DNA from 3 places in the Pantoea nemavictus genome. Region 3 is predicted to be linked to each of the others. Evidence: predicted binding sites of a transcription regulator. Region 3 holds the regulator's gene; each other region holds the start of a gene.
The links. Region 3 encodes PurR, which represses purine synthesis genes. Its sites were predicted from a motif close to CANGCAAACGTTTGCNTG; they were not measured.
Positions count from the first base shown of each region.

Region 1: gcvT (glycine cleavage system aminomethyltransferase GcvT) is a predicted target of PurR. The motif match lies at 2,220-2,237, and genes of this name have one in related genera.
Region 2: WH298_RS09680 (NCS2 family permease) is a predicted target of PurR. The motif match lies at 1,254-1,271, and genes of this name have one in related genera.

Region 1 covers NZ_JBBGZW010000001.1:1,223,155-1,226,434, forward strand. The annotation lists gene gcvP (aminomethyl-transferring glycine dehydrogenase) at 1-559, opposite strand, end outside; gene gcvH (glycine cleavage system protein GcvH) at 659-1,045, opposite strand; gene gcvT (glycine cleavage system aminomethyltransferase GcvT) at 1,068-2,165, opposite strand; gene ubiI (FAD-dependent 2-octaprenylphenol hydroxylase) at 2,588-3,280, opposite strand, start outside.
Region 2 covers NZ_JBBGZW010000001.1:2,107,459-2,110,738, forward strand. The annotation lists gene WH298_RS09670 (MFS transporter) at 1-353, shown strand, start outside; gene yieH (6-phosphogluconate phosphatase) at 526-1,188, opposite strand; gene WH298_RS09680 (NCS2 family permease) at 1,341-2,654, shown strand; gene WH298_RS09685 (4'-phosphopantetheinyl transferase family protein) at 2,687-3,280, opposite strand, start outside.
Region 3 covers NZ_JBBGZW010000001.1:3,966,766-3,970,045, forward strand. The annotation lists gene punC (purine nucleoside transporter PunC) at 1-337, opposite strand, end outside; gene punR (DNA-binding transcriptional activator PunR) at 448-1,359, shown strand; gene purR (HTH-type transcriptional repressor PurR) at 1,356-2,381, opposite strand; gene cydH (cytochrome bd-I oxidase subunit CydH) at 2,655-2,744, shown strand; gene WH298_RS18335 (C40 family peptidase) at 2,801-3,280, opposite strand, start outside.

The DNA.
Region 1 (3,280 bases), 2.7 Mb from region 3:
CCACATCCAACGTCTGGGGATGGATGTCATTGGCGATAAAGAATTTAGTGGCGTTTTTCAGTTTGCTAACACGTTTGGCCATTGCCATGGCTTCTGCAGCGGCGGTGGCTTCGTCCAGCAGTGATGCGGAAGCGATGTCCAGACCGGTCAGATCCAGCGTCAGGGTTTGGAAGTTCAGCAGCGCTTCAAGACGCCCCTGCGACACTTCTGGCTGATACGGCGTATACGCGGTGTACCAGCCCGGATTTTCCAGCATGTTACGTAGGATAACCGGCGGCGTAATTACCGCGCTGTAGCCCATGCCGATCCAGGATTTGTAGCGTTGATTCTGACTGGCAATGGCCTTCAGCTCTGCCAGCGCTTGCTGCTCGGTCGCGGCGTCGCCAACCGCAGGCGGGCCTGGCAGCTGGATGTCGGCCGGGACGATAGAGCTAATCAATGATGAGAGCGAACTGGCACCAATCGCTTTCAGCATTAAGGCCTGTTGTTCCGGCGTAGGACCGATGTGGCGCTCAATGAAAGCACCGTTATGTTCGAGCTGGCTGAGAGTCTGGGTCATTTGCAGTAAATCCTGAATCGGGCTGGGTTACAAAAATGGCGTTAAGTCAGGCAGATAAAAAAGAAGGTGCCGCTGTGCGCCACCTTCTGCAACTACCGGTTACTCGTCGATCGCGGCTTTGTAGGCATCGGCATCCAGCATGGAGTCGAGCTCTGACTCGTCGCTGGCTTTGATGCGGAACAACCAACCATCGGCATACGGCGCGCTGTTAACCAGCTCCGGTGAATCGCCTAGCTGATCGTTCACCTCGACGATTTCACCGCTCAAGGGTGCATAGATGTCAGAAGCGGCTTTCACCGATTCCGCCACCGCGCAATCATCACCGGCCGCGAAGGAGGCGCCGACGTCTGGCAGATCGACAAATACCATGTCGCCCAGCAGTTCCTGCGCATGTTCGGTGATACCTACCGTGAAGGTGCCGTCGGCTTCTTTACGGACCCACTCGTGGCTATCGCGGTATTTCAATTCACTTGGCACATTGCTCATTGGCCATTTCTCCTGAAAAAAATTACTGGGCGACCGGCTTACCGGCGCGAACAAAAATCGGTTTTGTCACTTTCACTGGCATTTCACGGTTGCGGATTTCCACAATCGCCTGCTCGCCAATCCCCGCAGGCACACGTGCCAGCGCGATGCTGTAACCCAGCGTTGGCGAGAAGGAGCCACTGGTAATAATACCTTGCTGCGGCTGACCTTGTTCATCGGTGAAACGCACAGTCAAACCGTTACGCAGCACCCCTTTTTCGGTCATCACCAGACCAACCAGCTTCTCGGTGCCCTTTTCGCGCTGCGCTTGCAGTGCGTCACGACCGATGAAATCGCGGTCGGCAGGTTCCCAACTGATGGTCCAGCCCATGTTGGCAGCCAGCGGCGACACGCCTTCATCCATCTCCTGGCCGTACAGGTTCATGCCCGCTTCCAGACGCAGCGTGTCACGCGCACCCAGACCCGCCGGCTTAACGCCTGCAGCTAGCAGCTGCTGCCAGAAAGCGGCAGCTTCAGTGGCAGGCATAGCAATCTCGTAGCCCGCTTCGCCGGTGTAGCCGGTAGTAGCAATGAACAGGTTTTCTGCCTGCACGCCAAAGAACGGCTTCATGCCAGCAACGGCGTCACGCTGAGCGGCACTGAACAGCGTTTGCGCTTTTTGCTGCGCGTTCGGGCCCTGCACCGCAATCAGCGCCAGATCGTCACGCTCGGTCAGCTCGACGCCAAACGGTTGTGCATGCTGTTTAATCCAGGCCAAATCTTTCTCACGCGTGGCGGAGTTCACCACCAGGCGGAAGAAATCTTCGCTCATAAAGTAAACAATCAAATCATCGATGACGCCAGCGGAGGCATTCAACATGCCGGTGTAAAGTGCTTTGCCCGGCTGGGTCAATTTAGCGACATCGTTGGCTAACAGATAACGCAGGAATTCGCGGGTACGTGCGCCGCGTAGATCGACGATGGTCATGTGGGAAACATCAAACATGCCGGCATCGTTACGCACCGCGTGATGCTCATCCATTTGCGAGCCGTAATGCAGCGGCATCATCCAACCGTGGAAATCCACCATGCGTGCACCACATGCCTGATGCTGTTCGAATAGAGGCGTTTGCTGAGTCATAACCATCCTGTGAAAACAAGTGAGTGTGACGCGCCTGCGTCGCCTTTGCTGGCTGACGCAAACGTTCTCTTTGTGCTGAAGTTATCACCTAATGCGGCAATTAACCATGAGGAAAACGAGGGTGAAACACTACCACCTTTCATCAAAGCACCGAACAGCGACCAGCATAAATCACTACATTATTGTGATTAGCCTCGCACAAAATACGACTAAATTACTTTCATGCAGCAAAATGAAGGAATAGACGCCGCAGGATTAAGAAATGGTCCGGTGTTCGCATTGTCATAACATGAATTAATCTAATGCGAATTAAGGGGTGAAATTAGAATAAATCAAACGAGGCGCAATTGCGGTGCAGTGCTGCATCATGGCGGTGCAGCAAAGAAAAACGGCGCCCAGTTGGGCGCCGTCAGCGGAAAAGATTAACGTATCCAGCTGGGTAGATCGTTGAGCCCCATCGCCTGCTTCAGCATCAGCGGTTTAACGCCCGGTAAAGTATCGGCTAGCTTGAGGCCGACATCACGCAACAGCTTTTTCGCCGGATGCGTGCCGGCAAATAGCTCGCGGAACCCCTGCATCCCCGCCAGCATCATCGCCGCGCTGTGTTTGCGGCTACGTTCATAGCGACGCAGATAGAGATGCTGACCAATGTCTTTGCCTTCCTGGTGCAGACGGCGAATTTCACCAATCAGTTCGGCCGCATCCATAAAGCCAAGATTGACGCCCTGCCCGGCCAGCGGATGAATGGTGTGTGCGGCATCGCCAACCAGCGCCAAACGGTGCGCGGCGAAGTTACGCGCATAACGCGCCGTCAGCGGGAAGGTTTTGCGCTCGCTCTCGACCTGACACAGGCCAAGACGCATATCAAACGCTACCGACAGCTGCTGGTTGAACAGCGCTTCCGGCATCGATTGCATGCGCGTCGCTTCCTGCGGCGAGAGCGACCAAACGATCGAGCAGAGATGAGGATCCTGCATCGGCAGGAATGCCAGAATGCCATCGCCGTGGAATACCTGACGCGCGATGGCATCATGCGGCATATCGGTGCGGATATTTGCCACTAACGCATGATGCTCGTAATCCCAGAAGGTCAGCGGGATATCGGCTTTGTCACG
Region 2 (3,280 bases), 1.9 Mb from region 3:
TCGGCGCGGTGGTGATGGTGGTGGTGTACGCACAGCTGCGCGATCCAACGGTGATGCTGTTTACTGGCGCGCTGATGGGGATGTTTGTGAACGGTATGATTGGCGGCTACGGCGCGCTGATTTCAGATACCTTCCCGCCGCAGGCACGTGCGACAGCACAAAACGTGTTGTTTAATCTTGGGCGTGGCGTGGGTGGTTTTGGTCCGCTGGTGATTGGTTTGCTGGCCACCAACATCTCTTTCACCGCCGCGATTACGCTGCTGGCGCTGATTTATCTGCTGGATATCGTTGCCACCCTGTTCCTGCTGCCGAAGAAGCAGAGCAACGAGGATTCGCTGGGGGCGATTGGCTGATTTGGATTGTGCTGGCTGTCCTTTCTTCGGTGCGTGCTGGCTGCCCCCCACCTCAGTCCTCCCCCACGAGTGGGGGAGGATGATGCTGCTATAGGGTAGTTGGGGAGTTGCATGTGGCAGCGTCTCCTTCCCCCACTCGTGGGGGAAGGCCGGGATGGGGGACAGCCAGCACCTACCCCACCAAATCCCACCCACGCGCTCGCCACAGATCCGGCAACTGCGCCATATCATCAAAGCGCGTCACCAGCGGATGATCTAACTCGGGATTGTGCGCATCGGCGCAGTAGTAAAACACCGGAATCCCGGCGGCGATTCCCGCACGTGCGCCCGCCTCGGAATCATCTACCAGAATGCATTGCTCAATCGGCACCTGCATCTGCTCGGCCGCGTGATACATCAGCTCCGGATCGGGCTTCCAGTGGTTAATGTCATAACCGCTGTACAATTTCCCCTCCAGATACGGCAGCATGCCGGTTAATCCCAGCGAATGTTGCATCTTCTTTACCGTGCCGTTCGAAACCACGCACATTGGCACTTTTACGCGCTCCACCAGCGCTTTGGCACCGTCAATCGGCTTTAAATCGAGATCGAACAGTCTCGCCACTTCGGCGCGATAGGCGGTTTCCACCTCTTCAAGCGGCAACTCAACCTGATGTTCTGCCGCCACGTCGCGGATGATGTCGTAGAGCTTCACCCCTTTATATTGCTCAAACATCTGCTGCAGCGAGAGCTCAATACCGTAGCGGGCAAAGGTGTTGACGTAAGATTGCGTACAGATTACTTCGCTGTCGACCAGCGTACCGTCGCAATCAAAAAAAATACATTCAACCGACATCGCACATCATCCTTTTGTTAAACAATAAGCTGACACTCTAGCTTACTGAGCGCAGAAAGCGACCCTGAGCAACCGGTTGCGAATAATCAGTGTTTTGCCGCGCCAAACTCTATACGATACGCGGCGATAAATTTTTTCATCGGAACAGTGAAATGAATAATCAGGGTCTTTTGCAGCGCATCTTCAAACTGCAGGAACACGGCACCACCGTGCGTACAGAAGTGATCGCCGGGTGCACCACTTTCCTGACGATGGTCTACATCGTCTTTGTTAACCCGCAAATTCTTGGTGTGGCGGGCATGGATACCCAGGCTGTCTTTGTGACCACCTGCTTAATTGCCGCGTTCGGCAGCATCCTGATGGGGCTGGTGGCGAACCTGCCAGTGGCATTGGCGCCGGCGATGGGCCTCAATGCCTTCTTCGCCTTTGTGGTGGTCGGTGCAATGGGCTACTCGTGGCAGATTGGCATGGGCGCGATTTTCTGGGGCGCATTGGGTCTACTGATCCTCACGCTGCTGCGCGTGCGTTACTGGATGATTGCGAATATTCCGCTGAGCCTGCGCGTGGGCATCACCGCCGGTATTGGCCTGTTTATCGCCATGATGGGGCTGAAAAATGCCGGCATCATCGTGCCGAACGCCGATACTATCGTTGCCGTCGGCAATCTGACCTCGCACAGCGTGCTGCTCGGTGCGCTTGGCTTCTTTATCATCGCTATTCTGGCTTCGCGTAACATTCATGCGGCGGTGCTGGTGTCGATTGTGGTGACCACCGCGCTGGGCCTGATAATTGGCGATGTGAAATTCAGCGGCGTGTTTGCGGCGCCGCCTGCTATCACCTCCGTAGTGGGCCAGGTCGATATCAAAGGCGCGTTCAACATTGGTATGGCCGGTGTGATCTTCTCCTTTATGTTGGTTAACCTGTTCGACTCATCCGGCACGTTGATTGGCGTGACGGATAAAGCCGGACTGACCGATGAGAAAGGCACTTTCCCGCGCATGAAGCAGGCGCTGTATGTCGATAGCATTAGTTCCGTCACCGGTTCACTGATCGGCACCTCTTCTGTTACCGCTTATATTGAAAGCTCGTCCGGCGTGGCGATCGGCGGACGTACTGGCTTGATGGCGGTGATTACCGGGATTCTTTTCCTGCTGGTGATGTTCCTGTCACCGCTGGCCGCGATGGTGCCATCCTATGCGGCGGCGGGTGCGCTGATTTACGTTGGCGTGCTGATGACGGCATCGCTATCTCGCGTGCAGTGGGACGACCTCACCGAAGCGGTTCCGGCGTTTGTCACTGCCGCAATGATGCCTTTTAGCTTCTCGATCACCGAAGGCATCGCGCTGGGCTTTATCTCTTACTGCGTGATGAAAGTAGGTACCGGCCGCTGGCGTGAAATCAGCCCGTGCGTGGTGGTGGTTGCTCTGCTGTTCGTGCTGAAAATCGTCTTTATCGACGCCCACTAAACCAATAAAGGCCGCGACTGCGGCCTTTATTACTATGGATGCCCCATCTCATGCGGTGTGACCAAGCTGGTCAGGCGCAAGGTGCGCGGCCCCATGTTGGGTTTGCTCATCTCGACATCGCGTAGCGATTGCCATTGCTGCGCGCCATCAATCTCCCACAGGCGTAAGCGTTCGGTGCCTGGCGACAGCGCACACGACCACACCAGTGTAGGTTCGGCATCACATACCGCCTGAATATCGGGAAACACGGTAGAGCGCAGTCGGCCAGCTGCGGGATGCAAACGCAGGGAATCAATGCCGCTATCAGATTCGCCGGTGAGCTTAAGAATGCTTTGGCGCAGCGTCCAGATTTGCGTCAGCGCTTCCATGAAATCCTGCTGCGCGTTGATCCAGGCTTTTTCGCCGGAGGAGAGATCCTGCGTCAGCATCTCTTGAGTTTGACGGCTGTGGGCGCGCACAATTTCCATATCCAGCCCAGCGCGTCCGCCTTCTTCCGCCAGCAGCACGCCAATGGTATTGCCGGCGTAGGAAATACTGAAATCCGGTAGCGTGGGATCAGCAAAACGAGGACGTCCGCTGCTGGTGGTGATCAGCTGCGGAAGTTCATGAATGCCATAGACGCGCAG
Region 3 (3,280 bases):
CGGCTGCGGCGCAAACGCCAATCGCCTGTACGAAGCGCAGCGCCAGCATCAGGCGCACGTCAGTAACCCACAGCATCCCCAAACAGCCGAGCGCGAAAATGGCCAGGCCGGCAAGAAGAATGGGCTTGCGACCGTAACGATCCGACAACGGCCCCCAAAAAACCTGCGCGCAAGCAAAGCCGCCGAGAAACAGGCTCAGGCTGGCGCTGATGGTGCCCGGCGCGCTAGCAAAATCACGCTGCATATCGCCAAAAGCAGGTAAATACATATCCGTGGCAAGAAAACCGAGCATACTGAGCACGGCAAGGTAAGGCATAAATGCTTTAGACGACAACATGTTGATTCTCTTTTGGGCAGGTTGAACGGCGGGGAGTGTAAAAGGATGCAGCGCGCTTTGTGAAACGCTAATATTTGCACAGTGCTGTTAAAATTTTTGAAGGCAAATTTATGTGGTCAGAATATGCACTTGAAGTGGTCGATGCCGTGGCGCGCACCGGTAGTTTTAGCGCAGCGGCGCAGGAGCTCCATCGCGTGCCCTCTGCTGTCAGCTATACGGTACGTCAGCTTGAAACCTGGCTGGCGGTGCCGCTGTTCGAACGTCAACATCGCGAGGTGGTAATGACGCCGGCCGGCGAACATTTTGTGCGGGAGGGGCGGTCTGTTATCAAAAAAATGCTGGCAACGCGCAGGCAGTGCCAGCAGCTGGCCAATGGCTGGCGCGGTGAGTTAAGCATAGCCGTTGACTGCATTGTAAAACCGCAGCGCACCCGACAACTGGTAAAGGATTTCTATCGTCATTTTCCAGATATGGAGTTGATCATCAGCTTTGAGGTGTTCAATGGCGTGTGGGATGCCCTGGCTGACGGACGTGTTGATGTGGCGATTGGTGCCACTCAGGCGATCCCGGTCGGCGGGCGCTTTGCTTTTCAGGATATGGGCGCGCTTAACTGGCGCTGCGTGGTGAGCCCCGATCATCCTTTGGTCAACAGTGAACTGCTGGATGATGAAACGCTGCGTGTGTGGCCATCCCTGGTGCTGGAAGACACCTCGCGTGCGCTGCCGCGTCGTATGACATGGACGCTGGATAATCAGCGGCGGCTGGTGGTGCCGGATTGGGAAGCCGGGCTGGAGTGCCTGCAGGCGGGATTGTGCGTCGGAATGGTGCCGGGTCATCTGGCGCGGCCGCTGCTGAATAATCACCGTTTGGTAGAATTGCCATTGCCGCAAGCCTTTCCGGATAGTCCGTGTTGCGTCAGCTGGGCTGAACAACGTGCGTCACCGGCACTGGAATGGTTACTGGTATATCTCGGGGATGCTGAAACGCTGAACCACGAATGGCTCAGCGAAGTCTCGGTTTAGCGGCGATAGTCGCGGAACGGGCCATCCGCCACTGAGCGACGCTCAATCAGCGTTGGCTGCACCTCAATGGTTTGCGGATCTTCGCGTTTACTGGTGATGCGATCCAATAGCATTTCCAGCGCTTTTTCACCCAGTTCGGCTTTCGGCTGGTGCACGGTCGTCAGGGCTGGAGTGAAATAGCGCGCGTTGCGCACGTTGTCGTAACCAATTACCGAGATATCCTGTGGCACACGTAAACCCATCTCATCGGCGGCACAAATCGCGCCCATGGCCATGATGTCGCCCCCGCAGAATACGGCGGTTGGCCGCTGTTTCTGGTTTAAAATCTGCTGCATCGCCTGGTAACCTGATTCAGGTTCAAAATCGCCCTGAACCACCCATTCTGAACGTACCGCAATGCCCGCCTCGTTCATCGCCTGCAGGAAACCCGCGTGACGTCCGCCGCCGGTGTTGCGCTCCATCTGGCCGGGAATCGCGCCAATGTCGCGATGACCGCGTTCAATCAGATAACGCCCCGCGAGATAGCCACCCTGAAACGCGTTGTCCTGCACTGTATCGGTAAAATCACCGCGTGAAGCGCCCCAATCCATCACCACCATCGGGATATTGCGGTTCTCTTCCAGCATTTGCAGCAGATCGTCCGGATACTCAGAACACATCACCAGCAAACCATCGACGCGTTTTTGCGCCATCATCGACAGATAAGCGCGCTGTTTCTGCAAATCGTTGTGCGCGTTGCCGAGAATCAGCGTATAGCCGCGATCGAAGCAGTGATTTTCTACCGCTTCAATAATTTCGGCAAAGTAGGGCGCTTCGCTCGACGTTGCCAGCAGGCCCAGAGTTTTGGTGTGATTCACTTTCAGACTACGCGCCACGGCACTTGGCGAGTAATGCAATTCTTTGATCGCTTCCCATACGGCGTTACGCGTCTCTTCCGCAACGAAACGCGTTTTGTTGATGACATGCGAAACCGTGGTGGTTGAAACACCGGCGCGCTTCGCGACATCTTTAATTGTTGCCATGAAAATGGTACTCCTGGGATTATCGCAACTTACTGATAAGTATATTGTTAAACGTTTGCGTCTGCTAATGCTTTTACAGCCCAAAAAGCGGGCGAAATGGGGGTGTTTAGCAGGCGAAATCACTTCATCATGCTGTAAATACAGCAGGCGCGAAATCTGTTGCGCAACGAAAGGCGGCGATTCTAGCAAGCTAGCGCGGATAACACGAGATTTTTGCCCACTGCTGTGCGAAAATCGCTTTAACCCTAAAGATTGTGTGACTAAGGAGGCGTGATGAATACTGATTTGAAGCTGGCGCTAATGACGACGGTTGGCGCACTGTTAATGATTATCGCATTCAGCTTTACCGCGATCATGCATTAACAAAAAAGCCGGAGCTGTTAACAGCATCCGGCTTTTTTATTGGCGTTGCGCAACCGCTAGCGAATGGTTTTTGGCGTCATCATACGACGCGCGCCTACATAGTGTTTCTGCCAGTAATCCTCACCTAATGCGCTAATCTGAATATCTTTACCCGTGCGCGGTGACTGAATGAATTTGCCATTGCCGAGATAAACACCGACATGATCGGCGGTGCCGCGATTGTTGATGCGGAAGAACACCAGATCCCCTTTCTCCAGCATTTCACGCTTTATCGGTGCCGCATCGCGCAGGTGATACATTTCATTGGCGGTGCGCGGGAATTTGAACTTTACCAGGTCTTTATAGGCGTACCACACCAGGCCGCTGCAATCGAAGCCGGTGTGAGGTGAGGTACCGCCCCACTGATAGGGTTTGCCAAGCTGGCCCATTAATTTGGTCATCGCCGTCTCACGCGCTTTTTGATAGCGCTGACGATGTGCTTTGCTCATTTTGATGCCGGTAAGCGCTATGGCTTCATCATCAACTTCAATCGCAGA